Rosistilla oblonga: one gene and its partner. The protein of the gene in region 1 interacts with the protein of each later gene in a pairwise test. Links are inferred from orthologs where the notes say so. Each region holds a gene or a part of one and is shown in the gene's direction. Other genes may lie near its edges.

What was found.
Region 2: the proteins of gyrA (region 1) and CA51_RS13160 interact in binary tests that used the Escherichia coli proteins (3 or more experiments, as listed by UniProt). The link is inferred for Rosistilla oblonga from one-to-one orthologs.

The regions. Positions count from the first base shown.
Region 1 is NZ_CP036292.1:1,445,561-1,453,569, forward strand. What follows is about bases 4,692-8,009. They hold gyrA (DNA gyrase subunit A), read left to right. Parts: upstream 4,692-5,004; coding sequence 5,005-7,809; downstream 7,810-8,009. Other genes in these bases: CA51_RS05140 (ATPase, T2SS/T4P/T4SS family), read left to right, coding at 4,692-4,693; hemG (protoporphyrinogen oxidase), read left to right, coding at 7,822-8,009. In the rest of the region: CA51_RS05125 (AAA family ATPase), read right to left, coding at 1-399; CA51_RS05130 (NTP/NDP exchange transporter), read left to right, coding at 472-1,827; CA51_RS05135 (alpha/beta hydrolase family protein), read right to left, coding at 1,841-3,115; more of CA51_RS05140, read left to right, coding at 3,350-4,691. UniProt on the Escherichia coli protein: A type II topoisomerase that negatively supercoils closed circular double-stranded (ds) DNA in an ATP-dependent manner to maintain chromosomes in an underwound state.
Region 2 is NZ_CP036292.1:3,707,329-3,712,754, reverse strand. The notes cover bases 1-3,081. They hold CA51_RS13160 (DNA gyrase subunit B), read left to right. Parts: upstream 1-330; coding sequence 331-2,832; downstream 2,833-3,081. Other genes in these bases: pepF (oligoendopeptidase F), read left to right, coding at 3,061-3,081. Outside these bases: more of pepF, read left to right, coding at 3,082-4,848. UniProt on the Escherichia coli protein: DNA gyrase negatively supercoils closed circular double-stranded DNA in an ATP-dependent manner to maintain chromosomes in an underwound state.

The DNA.
Region 1 (8,009 bases):
CCAGCGATCGCGCAGCGGCGGCAGGACGATAAAGGGTTGGATCAGGTCGTGCCACTCGAAGTTCTCGGCTTCGTCCAACAGCCACTCGACCGCCTTACGCAGCTGAGCTCCCATGATCGGTTTGCCCCACAGATGCGTCAGCAGCACGCGGCCCAGTTGACGCTGTTCGATCAGGTTGGCCGCTTGGCTGGAGGCACCGACGGCGAAGACTTTCATGATGAAGCCGCTGTGCAGGTCGTCCATCTGGCTGACGAAATCGGTCTCGCCACCGTCGAGCATCCAGGCGTCGTGGTCGACGATCTGACGACCGCTGCTGATGAACAGGTCGCGCGTCTGTTGCAAGGCTTCGCGGTAGGTGCGGATCGAAGCCAAGATGGCGTCGTCGTTGGGAGTGTCCATTGCCTGTGGTCCAATTGATATGCGGTGATACAAACGCCAGCGTCTCGCTAGAATATCAGCATTTGCATTGGCGTGGAATCAACCGGGGACAGCATGATGGGCTTCATTCGCCAATGGCAGACGCAGTGGACGGCGATGTCGACCGACCAGCGGCGGCGGGCGGCTTGGGCATTCGCTTGGTTCTTCTGCATTCTGTTGGCCTACTTTGTGATCCGCCCGGTCCGCGAGACGATGGGGATCCAAGGAGGCACGAAACAGTTGCCGTGGCTTTTCCTGGGCACTTTCACAACGATGCTGATCGCCGTGCCGATCTATTCATTTGTTGTGGCTCGCTGCCAACGCAAACGTTTGGTGCCGATCGTCTACCGTTTTTTTGCCGTCAACCTGCTGCTGTTCTGGTTGGCGATGCACGTCGAAAGCGCCCAGGTCCACGTTTGGGTCGCGCGATGTTTCTTCATCTGGACCAGCGTCTTCAGCCTGTTTAACACATCGGTCTTCTGGAGCGTGCTGGCCGATCTCTATGACAGTCGCCAAGCCAAACGCGTCTTTGGAATGATCGCTGTCGGAGGCACGTTGGGAGCGATCGTCGGTTCGCTGTTGACGTCGCTGCTGTCGACGATCCTGGGCGTGCAGAACCTGCTGTGGTTGCCGATCGTGCTGTTGGAAGTCGGCGTCTTTTGCGCTGGCCGGATGATGAGAGCCGAACCGCCCGCAGTCGACGTTCACGATACCGACGGGGTTGCTGAATCGGAGTCGTCGGCTGACGCAAAGTCTGCCGACGACGAACCGGCACCGGGCGGAGGGATCTTCGAAGGGATCACACACGTCGCCCGTTCGCCTTACCTGGCGATGATCTGTCTGTTCCTGTTGCTGGGCCAATTGACCGGCACGCATTTTTATCTGGTGCAAGCGGAACTTGTGAAAGAGTTTATCCCCGAACGCGACGCGCAGACCGCTTTGTTTGGCAAGCTGAATCTGTTCACTCAGTTGCTGACGCTGGGGTTACAAGCCGGTGTGGTCGGGCTCGTGCTGCGAAGGATGGGAGTCGCGGCGGCGCTAGTGCTGCTGCCGGTCGTCTGCTTGCTGGCGTTGATCGGACTGGGACTGTTCCCATCGATCGCCGTTCTAGCGATCAGCGACGTCGTCCGCCGCGGGGTCGTCTACGGCGTGACGGTTCCGTCGCGAGAGGTCTTGTTCACGGTGGTCGATCGCGCCGACAAATACAAATCGAAAAGCTTCATCGACACCGTCGTGGTCCGCGGCGGCGATGCGATCAGCGGCCAAGCGTTTGCCTTCGTCCGGCAGTGGCATCTTGGACTGGCCGCGATGAACGCGTTGATGATCCCCGTCGTCATCGCCTGGGGAATTCTGGCGATCTACCTGGGACGCCAACAAACCCGCCGCGCCGCGGCGGGTGAAGCCGATTGAATGCCGCAGCCTTCTAATCTTCGAACTGCACGGCGGTCGTTACCATCGCGTCGCGAGTGTCGGTTAACGACAGGAACCATGTGTTCGCATCGGCGGGCGGTTTGGGAGCGGTGATCGTCTGGCCATCGATCTTGGCGGGAACCGTCTGCCAGTCGCGTTTTGATCGCGGGCCGCTGTCGGTGGTGTAGTGCAGGTTGGCCGCTTTCAGTGGCACCGCGCTGGTGTACTGCAGCGTGACCTGATCGCCATCGATCTGCGGAGTCGCGGGGGCGGGCAACGGATCTCCGCCGCGGCAATACGAATCGATGAACCGCCCGATCTCCTGAGGCTTCCAACCGGCGGGATGGCTGTGTCCCATTTTGACTTCGATCCGCATCTGCTTGGTCCCTGGAACGACGTCGAAGCTCTTTTGGTAGCTGTCCAGCGGATAGTGGACATCGTTGGTGCCGTTGACGAACAGGATCGGCACGCGGCAGTGTCGCAGTTGGCTGCCCGGATCATAGACAGCGACCCAGTCGTCGCGTCGATCGCCCAGGCGGTCGATCGACGGCTTCTGAACCGATTCCCCTTCGTGCAAGAAGCCGCAGCCGTAGACGGGGACCGCCGCTTTGAAGCGGTCGTCCAGCGAAGCGGCCAGACAGGTCGTGTACCCGCCCCAGCTGATCCCCGTCACCGCGGTCCGCTCGGCATCGACGTCGTCGAACGAACGGATCAGCGAATGAGCTCGCAAGACCGAGGCCGCAGCGTGGAAGGGCCAGTCGTCGGAGACCTCGCCGCCGATCGAATCAAACTTTTCGACGTGTCCCTGGTTGGGGCCGCCGTTTTCCAGTCGAGTCCGCGTGTTGGCGGGGTAACCCTGATTGGCAATTGGGACTCCCGTCTCGGGATTGAACGTGGGGGCGCTGGGGCGGCTGCCGCCAAGATCCATCGCGATCGCCGCGTAGCCTCGCTTGGCCCACAACCAAACCCATTCGGCAAACGCGGTCCCGCCACCACCATGGATCAGCACCACGGCGGGGTACTTGGCATCGGCGGTCCCTTCGCCAAGGGTGGTTGGCGAGGCGTAGAAGGCGAAAACCTCGGTCGGTTTGCCGCGATAGTCTTCGCCAGCGTACAGCAGCGAGTGGACGGGGCCCGTTTGGTCGACCCACCGCATCTCGGGCGTCTGCTTCGCCGACGCGACCATCGCCGTCAGAGTTTGAGAGACGTTTTCGTCCTTCGCATCTTGGGCGGTTAGTAGAACGGGGGGGAGCAGCAGAACCAGCATCAACGCGAAAGATCGTTTCATCTTGCCTGTCGGAGGTATAGGGGGAGGGGGAATCGTTGCCAGCGGGGGCGGAGCGGCTATTGTAACACGGCGGATTTTGCCGATCCGAGATTGCAGAGCCAGCCAGCAGGGGGAACTTGCCCTGCGGGCTGCTCTTGTTCGCGGGCTCGATTCGAGCGACAATAGGAATTGCAAGCTTTTCCGGGCTCTGAACCCTTCAAATCCCCGTCACACTCCCACTTTTCTTTGATCTCTATGGCCAAGCAACAAGAAGAACCCCAACTTTGGCAGACCGTAGCACCTTGCGAATTTAAAGGGATTCACGAGGATTCGGGGCTCGCCCAGGGCTTGCTGATCTCGGCGCGTCAGTCGCCAGGTTTTCCCGTTTTGGCGGGGCAGTTGGGGCACGCGTTTGCCAACCGAGCGACCCATCTGATGCTCGATTACAACGCTCAAATGGTCAACATGCGTTATCAAATCGACGGCATGTGGGAACAATTGCCGCCGCTGCCGCGCGACGCGGGGGACGCGATGCTTGTCGCCGCGAAAACGTTGTGCCGGATGAATCCCGCCGATCGCAAGAACGCTCAGCAAGGCAAAACGCTGGCGATCATGGGGCGCGACAAATACAACGTCAAGATTCAGAGCCAGGGTGTGCCGACGGGCGAGCGGGTGATGCTGACTCTGGACAAGAAGGACATCCCCTTCAAGACGCTCGACGATCTGGGGATGCGCGACAAGATGCAGGTCCAGCTGAAAGAGGCGCTCAACGATAAGGGGCATATGGTCGTAATCAGTGCTCCCAAGGGGGGCGGTCTGACGACGTCGTGGACGATCGCATTGGAAGCTGCCGATAAATTTGTCAGCGATTTCCAGGCGATCGAGCCGAAGGGGAGCGACGAACCGGACATCATCAACGTCAGCCCGAACTACTTTGGCCCCGATGCCAAAAACGATACCGCTCGCGATGCCGTGCGGGCGCTGTCGCTGCGTGAGCCCGACGTGTTTGTGATGCCAGAGCTTTACGACGAGGAAACGATCAAGCTGCTACATGCGCAAACCAAGATCGAAAAACAGGTGATCTCGCGGATCGTGGCTAGCGATGCTGTCGAAGCTTGTGCCCGGTTGGTCCACAAATATCGTGGCGCCGCCAAGGAGATCGTCGATATGCTGTCGCATGTCACCAACGTGCGACTGGCCCGTCGATTGTGCGAAACCTGCCGCCAAGGCTTCACGCCGCCGCCGCAATTGCTGCAAAAGCTGGGAATTCCGCAGGGCCGCGTGGCGATGATGTACCAGCCGTTTGTGCCGCCGCCGATCGAACAACAGGTCGATGAGAAAGGGAATCCGGCTCCGCTGCCACCCTGCCCCAAGTGTGCAAATCGCGGCTATTACGGCCGATTTGGGATTTATGAACTGCTGACCGTCGGTCCGAAACTGAAGGATGCGCTGCTGAAAACCAGCGACGTCAACAAGCTGCGGCAGGTGGCAAAAGCCGAAGGGCATCGCAATCTGCAAGACGAGGGGATCATGGCGGTGGCTCGCGGCACGACGAGCCTCGAGGAGATGCGGCGGATCTTTAGCAGCGGCAACAAATAGATCGCGACGCAACTTGTTTATCGCGTAGCACTTACGGCCCGCCGTGGAAGCTCTGGGCCCGTTGTCAATCAGGCGAAAATCGGTTAGAATTTCCGCCTCGATAGTGTTGCTGATATACCTTGTCCCAACCGCCCGTTTCGCGGCGGTAAGCCGAGGTCTTTCTTGGTCTGTTCCATGATCGCTCGCGCCGACGGTGATTCCACCCAAGGCGTGGGTTTTGAACCGCCCGATCTGAAGTGCCACCCTAGGCGTTTAACCGGTGATCGATGCGGACAGCGACAGTGGTGAAAGAGTAATCAAAGGACGCTTCATTGGCTGACGAAGAGAACGGAAACGGTAGCGGCGACGAAAACGAAAACGGCGGCGGTCCATCGCTCCCAATCGGAGGTGACAGCGGTGGCCACGGTGCCCTGCGAATGGTCGACCTGCCGATCGAAGATGAGTTGCGGGAGAGCTATCTGACGTACGCGATGAGCGTGATCGTCAGCCGAGCGTTGCCCGACGTTCGCGACGGTCTGAAGCCGAGCCAACGCCGGATCTTGGTCGCGATGAACGATCTGAACCTGGGCCCCCAATCGCGGCGGGTCAAGTGTGCGAAGATCTCCGGTGACACGTCGGGTAACTATCACCCGCACGGTGAAAGCGTGATCTATCCGACTCTGGTTCGGATGGCGCAAGAATGGAACATGCGGCACCTGTTGATCGACAAGCAGGGAAACTTCGGCTCGATCGCCGGTCTGCCCGCCGCGGCGATGCGGTATACCGAAGCTCGCTTGAGCGCCGTCGCAGCGATGATGCTGGACGATCTCAAGCTGGACACCGTCGATTACGTTCCGACGTACGATGAGGCTCGCACCGAACCGACGGTTTTGCCAGGCCGGTTCCCCAACCTGTTGGTCAACGGGTCCAACGGTATCGCGGTCGGCATGGCGACCAGCATCCCGCCGCACAATCTGAAAGAGATCTGCACGGCGATCATTCAGTTGGTCGAGAATCCCGATATCTCGATCGACGAATTGATGGACACCGTCCAGGGCCCCGACTTCCCGACCGGCGGAATCATCTGTGGCCGCGGTGGCATCCGACGCGGTTATTACACCGGCCGCAGTACCGTCGTGGTTCGCGCCCGCTGCCGCATCGAAACGGAAAAGAAACGCAACCGGATCGTCGTCAACGAGATCCCGTTCCAGCAGGCTCGCGACCGCGTGGTCGAAAAGATCGCAGCTCTGGTTACCGGAGACCGCATCAAGGGGATCGCGGGGATCCGCGACGAGAGCGACCTGAAAGAGCCGGTCCGATTGGTGATCGATCTCAAACGCGATGCCGATCCCGACGTTGTCCTGAATCAGCTGTATCAGTTCTCGCCGCTGCAGGACACTTTCTCGATCATCTTGTTGGCGCTAGTCGACGGCAAGCCGCGGGAATTGAACTTGCGGGAGATCCTGCAGGAGTTCGTTCGCCACCGCGTGACCGTAATCCGCCGCCGGACTCAGTTCCTGTTGGCTCGAGCGCGTCGCCGCAAGCACTCGGTCGAAGGTCTGTTGTTGGCATTGGCCGACATCGATCAGATCATCCAGATCATTCGCGCCAGCCGCACGCAGCCCGAAGCGAAGATCGGACTGATGGGCGTCGAGTGCCCTGCGTCGCTGATGGCTCGCGCTCTGGGCGACTCCGGATTCAACCAGTTCCAACAGGAGCGTGGTGTCTCCGATACGTATAGTTTGACAAGCGTTCAGGCTGACGAAATCCTGCGAATGCGGTTGGGCCAGTTGGTCAACCTGGAGCAGGAAAAGCTGGGCGAAGAGCACGCTCAATTGCTGATCGAGATCTCCGGCTACCTCGAGATCCTGGCCGATCAACAGCTGATCTACGACATGATCAAAGAGGATCTGGAAGAGATCATGCGTCGCTTTGGCGACAACCGCCGCACCGAGATCAGCGGCGAAGAGCTGGGAAATATCGACTTGGAAGACCTGATCCGCGAAGAGACGATGGTCGTCACGATCAGCCATCGCGGGTACATCAAACGCGTCGCTTCGAGCACCTACCGTGCGCAGCGTCGCGGCGGCAAGGGACTCAAGGGAGCGGCGACCGAAGAAGAGGATCCGATCGAACACTTGTTCGTCGCCAGCACGCACGCTTATCTGCTGTTCCTGACCACCAAAGGAAAGGTCTACTGGCAGAAGGTTTACGATCTGCCAAACCTCAGCCGCGAGAGCCGCGGACGCGCGATCGTCAACTTGTTGCAACTGGCTGAAGACGAAAAGATCGCCGCTTGCCTGCCGGTTCGCGACTTCAATCTGCCCGGGCACTTCGTGTTGATGGCAACGCAAGGCGGATTGGTCAAGAAGACGCCACTGGAAAACTACAGTCGGCCCAAGCGAGGCGGGATCATCGCGATCAAGTTGCGTGAAGGGGACGAATTGGTCAAAGCTGTGATCATCAAACCCGAAGACGAAGTCGTGCTGTCGACGGCTAAGGGAATGGCGATCCGGTTCTCCGAATCGGACGCTCGCCCGATGGGCCGCAACACGTCGGGCGTGAAGGGAATCAGCCTGGGCAAAGACGATCATTTGGTCGGCTTGGTCGTGGCCGATCCAAACGCCACGCTGCTGACGATCTGCGAACGCGGATACGGAAAGCGAACGCCGTTTGGCCCCAACGGAGACACCGACCCGACCGAAGACGAAACATCGTCGTCGGCGAAGTACCGCGTCCAGAACCGCGGCGGCAAAGGCGTTCGCGACATCAAGACGACCGACCGAAACGGTCAGGTGATCGGCAGCTTGCGAGTCGATGGCGACGAGGAGATCTTGATGATGACCGCGCGGGGCAAGATCCAACGCGTGGCTGCTGAAGAGATCAACGTGATCGGCCGTAACACCCAAGGGGTGCGGATCATGAACCTTGGCGAAGGCGATTCGCTGGCGGCGATCGTTCGCGTTCCGAAGGAAGAGGTTTCCGAAGAGGAAGAGGCTGCCGCGGCAGCTCCCGTCACCGCAGCTGATGCATCGGCACCGGCTAGCGATGGCGAGGCCGCTCCGGAAGCTGCGTCCGACAGCGAAGCGGCATCCGACGACACCGCGTCGCCCGATGACGAAAACGGCGCGGAGTAAGGCGAACCTCGATTGCCGGATCCAGCACCTCAACCGACACCTCCCCGCCATGCCCGCGTTGCGGTCATTGGCGGCGGGATCAGTGGCCTCGTCGCCGCTTTCGATCTGCGGCACCGGCATCCCGAATGGGATGTGGTGCTGTACGAAGCGAGCGATCGCGTCGGTGGTGTCATTTGCACGCTCCGGCAGGATGACTTTCT
Region 2 (5,426 bases), 2.3 Mb from region 1 along the record:
CGATGCAGAAATCGGCCTGCTCCGGTCACAGCCTTTAACGGCTGGACGGCTTGTGCCGCGTCGATCGCTTGTGCTCCTCGGCATCTTCCTTGAGCAACGTCTGCTGGCGGACAGACGGCGAGTCCCCGGCACTGCTTTGCGACGTAATGTCGCCTCATTCGGCGAGATTTCGGACGAAGCTCGCGACTGAACGCCATCTGACGCCCCAATTCGATCGTATCGGCCCCGGAATGGTTCAGCCGGGGGTTAGTGGCATCGTCATCCGGAAGCGATTCTGATACAATCTTGGCCTTATTACCGTTCTCTTTTCGGTCCCAACGCAGGTATTCAATGAGCGACGCCGCCCCGGAATCCGACGCCACCCCAGAACCCGTTCGACGCGAAGCCAATGCGGACTACAACGCTGCCGATCTGACCCACCTGTCGGATCTGGAGCACGTTCGCGAACGGCCCAGTATGTACATTGGCGACACCACGGGGCGCGGCCTACACCACTTGGTCTACGAAGTCGTCGATAACTCGATCGATGAGGTGATGGCCGGGTTTGCCAAGCTGGTTTTGGTGACCGTTCACACCGACGGTTCGGTCACTGTCGAAGATGACGGCCGCGGAATTCCCGTCGATCGCCACGACCAGTTGTCCGAAGAACTCGATCGCGAGGTCAGTACGCTCGAAGGAGTGATGACGGTCCTTAAGTTCGGTGGCAAGTTTAAAGAAGGGGCGTACCAAACCTCCGGCGGTCTGCACGGCGTCGGCGTAACCGTCGTGAACTTTCTGTCGCAATGGTGCGAAGTGGAAGTCCATCGCGATGGAATGACGTGGACCCAGAACTACGAACGAGGTGTGCCGCAAGGTCCGATTCAGAAGGGACACGAAACCAAGAAGAACGGCACCAAGACGACGTTCAAGCCCGATTCGCACATCTTCCAAACCACCAAGTTCAACTTCGACACGCTGAACAAGCGTCTGCAAGAGCTGGCGTTTTTGAACAGCGGCGTCCGGATCAAGTTCTTCGACGAACGCAACGGCGAAGAGTCCGACTTCTGCTACGAACGCGGTATCGTCGAATTCGTCGAACACCTCAACCGCGCCAGCGACGTGCTGCACCCGGAAGTCGTTTCGTTCACCGGTCATCGCGACGATGTCGAATACGAAATCGCGTTGCAGTATTCGACTGAGTTCACCGAAAACGTGCAGTCTTATGTGAACAACATTCACACGATCGAAGGCGGTACGCACGTCTCGGGCTTCCGCAGCGCGTTGACTCGTACGCTGAACAACTACGGCAAGAAGGAAGGGCTGTTCAAAAACATCACGCCCACAGGCGACGATTTCCGCGAAGGTTTGACCGCCGTGATCAGTGCGCGAGTCTTGCATCCGCAGTTTGAAGGCCAGACGAAAACGAAGCTCGGAAACAGCGAAGTCGAAGGGATCATCACCAACGGTATCGGTGAGAATCTCACCAAGTACCTCGAGGAGAATCCGAAGGTCGCCAAGACGATCGTCCGCAAGGGACTGTTGGCCGCCGAAGCTCGCGAAGCAGCTCGTAAAGCCAAGGACCTGCTGCGAAAGCGAAAGGATGCCCTCGGCGGCGGTGGCTTGCCAGGCAAGCTCCGCGATTGCATCAGCAAGAACATGGAAGAGTGCGAGATCTACCTGGTGGAAGGTGATTCGGCCGGTGGATCGGCCGAGGGTGGACGGATGCGTGACTTCCAAGCGATCCTGCCGCTTCGCGGTAAGATCATCAACGCCTACAAAAGTCGCGAAGACAAGGTGTTGGCGAACGAGGAAGTTCAGAGCATGATCCAGGCCTTTGGCACCGGAATCGGCGCCGATCAGGATCTAACAAAACGTCGCTACAACAAGATCGTCATCATGACCGATGCCGACGTGGATGGTTCGCACATCCGCACCCTGTTGTTGTGTTTCTTCTATCGCCAAATGTACCAGTTGGTTGCCAGCGGACACGTCTATTTGGCTCAGCCGCCACTGTTCCGCGTCGTCAAAGGGAAGCACCGCGAATACGTGCAGACCGATGAAGAGATGAAGCGTCAGTTGTTGGAACGCGGTCTCGCCGACGGAGTTCTGGAAACCGAAGATGGGCGTCGCGTCGAAGGGGCCGAGATGCGGACGCTTTGCGAAACGCTGGCCGAATGCGAAGAAGCGATCGTGGCGTTGGAGCGACGCGGTATCAGCTTGCGAGCTCACAGCTTGCGACTCGATCCGAACAGCGGCCGTTTGCCACCGTTGCACCTGTTTGTTGGTCCAGAGGAACATTGGTTCCAGGATCAAGCTGAACTGAGTGCGTTTATGGAGCAGCGGAACGTTACCTTGGAACAGCCGGAGGAATCCGATGAGGTGCCAGCTGAAGGTGCCGAAGCGGATGCTGCCAAGAAGCCGACGTTGGGCCATTTGGTCGAATTACACGAAGTCCGCACGATCAACTCCGCGCTCAAAGAGATCGCTCCGTTGAACTTCGGTATTGAAGACCTGATCCCTCAGGAACGAACCGGAGCAACCGAGCCGCGATTTAAACTGATCCGCGAAGAGAACGTTCGTGGCTTGGAAGACCTCCGCACGCTGTTGGCTGAAGTTCGGGCCGCGGGTGAGAAGGGCCTGACGCTGACTCGCTTTAAAGGTCTGGGCGAAATGAACGCCGAAGAGCTTCGCGAAACGACGCTCGATCCGGCAAACCGAACTCTGATTAAGGTCAACCTTTCCGATGCGGGAGCGGCTGACGAAATGTTCCGCCTACTGATGGGCGACAAGGTTGAACCGCGTCGCGAATTCATCGAAAAGCACGCCCTCGACGTCCGCAATTTGGACGTCTAGCTCTTCGCCGCGTCTGCGGTGGGAACCAACCATGCCTGCGTCGATCTCTGTCGGCGCAGGCGTTTTCAATTTTAGGTTCATCTGCCGATTTTTAGCGGTCCGCTCGGATCGCTTCTCACTCCAAACGCCGCTTGCCGTTTCGCGAGCCGAGCGTTTTCGTAGAATGACGATCGCAAGTTCACTCGATTTCACCACGTATAACGGATTTTCAAACTGATGAGCGTTGAGATGCTTCCCAATCGTGACCAAGTTGCAACCGAAGACACCTGGGATTTGCAGCGGTTATACGCCGATGATGCGAGCTGGGAAGCCGATTTCAAACGGTTCGACGACCGGATGCCCGAATACGAATCCCATCGCGGACGGTTAGGAGAGTCCGCTGCGGTTTTGGCGGAAGTGCTTCGCTTCGATAGCGAGATGGATCGTCTGGCCGAACGCCTGGGCACCTACGCTTTCCTGAAGACGACCGAAGACCAAACCAACGGCCAGTACCAAGCGATGCAGGCTCGCTTCCAGAACTTGGCAGTGCGAGCGAGCCAAGCCTCCAGTTGGATGCGGCCTGAGTTGCTGGCGATTCCCGACGATCGAATTCAAGAGTTCATCGCGTCAGAGGAACTTGCGCCGTTCCGCCGCCAACTGGAACAAACGCTCCGTTACAAGCCGCACACGTTGTCCGATGGCGAAGAGCGATTGTTGGCGATGCAAGGTGAAATGGCCGGCGCCGCGGGGAACGCTTTCCGCCAATTGCACGACGCCGATCTGAAGTTTGGCACGATCAAGGATCATACCGGCCGCGAGCTAGAACTCTCCAACGCCACGTTCGGGCAATTGATGGTCAGTCCGGACCGGGCCGTTCGCAAGCAAGCTTTTGAACAATATTACGAGCAGTTCGAAGGACACAAGCACGCTCTCGCCGCGACGCTGGTCGGCAGCATCCACCGCGACGTCTATTACGCTCGGGCTCGGAATTACGAAAGCGCTCTGTCCAGTTCGCTCTTCCCCGACAACGTCCCGCAAACGGTCTACGACAATCTGATCACCGCCGTTCGCGAATCGCTCCCAAGCGTCCATCGCTACTTCGACGTCCGCCGTCGCAAGATGGGGCTCGACGACATCCACCAATACGACACCTATGTTCCGGTTCTCGATTCGATCAAGAAGCATCACACCTGGGACCAAGCCGTTGAGGTGGTGCTCGAGTCGTTGAAGCCGTTGGGCGAAGAATATTGCACGACCTTGGGCAAGGGACTGCGAGGGCGATGGAGCGATCGTTATCCGAACCGCGGCAAGCAGAGCGGTGCGTTCAGCTGCGGCAGCTACGATGGCGATCCCTACATCATGATGAACTACAAAGAAGAGGTCCTGAACGACGTCTTCACGCTGACTCATGAAGCTGGGCACTCGATGCACAGCTGGTATTCGTCGAAGTATCAGCCGTACGAATATTACAACTACACGATTTTCGTCGCCGAAGTTGCCAGCACGTTCAACGAACAATTGTTGACCGAACACCTTTTGTCGGTCGCCGACAGCGATCAGGAGCGTGCATATTTGATCAACCAAGAGATCGACAGCATCCGCGCCACGATCGTGCGGCAGACGATGTTTGCCGAGTTCGAAAAGAAGACCCACGAGATGGCCGAAGCAGGCGAACCGTTGACGGTGCAAACGTTTAAGGAGGTCTATCGCGGGCTGTTGAACGACTATTTTGGTCCCGACTTTGCGATCGATGAACAACTGGAACTCGAGTGCTTCCGGATTCCTCACTTCTACCGTGCATTCTACGTCTACAAATACGCGACCGGATTAAGCGCCGCGATCGCGTTGTCTCAGCGTGTGCTGAAGGGCGGATCGAGTGAGCTGAATGACTACTTGAGCTTCCTCAAGGGAGGCTGCAGCCAAGATCCACTGGATCTGCTGAAGTCCGCCGGCGTCGACATGACCCAGCCGACTCCAGTCGCCACCGCGCTGCAGCGGTTCAATTCGCTAGTCGACCAACTCGACGAACTGCTCTAAGCAACCGGCGCCCACGCTGGAGTCAAGGCTTCAGCCGACCAAGCTTCTCGTTTAACCGCGTGCCCATCGGGCCGCGCGTCGGTCCTCTGCAATAGCTCGCGGGGCGTTGCCAACGCGGTTAAACGACGCTGCTGCCTTCCCCCTTTGTTTAACCGCGTGCCCATCGGGCCGCGAGTCAGTCCTCCGCAATAACTCGCGGGGCGTCGCCGCCGCGGTTAAACGACGCTGCCGCCTTCCCCCTTCGTTTAACCGCGTGCCCATCGGGCCGCGCGTCAGTCCTCCGCAATAACTCGCGGGGCGTCGCCGCCGTGGTTAAACGACGCTGCCACCTTCCCCCTTCGTTTAACCGCGTGCCCATCGGGCCGCGCGTCGGTCCTCCGCAATAACGCGCGGGGCGTTGCCACCGCGGTTAAACGACGCTGCTGCCTACCACCTTCGTTTAACCGCGTGCCCATCGGGCCGCGCGTCAGTCCTCTGCAATACCGTTCAACGAACGGAGCCTCGGACCGTCGAAAGAATTAGCGGCGGGATGTAGTGGACGAGATTACGAGTCCCAGCGATTTGGTCGGATGCAAAAA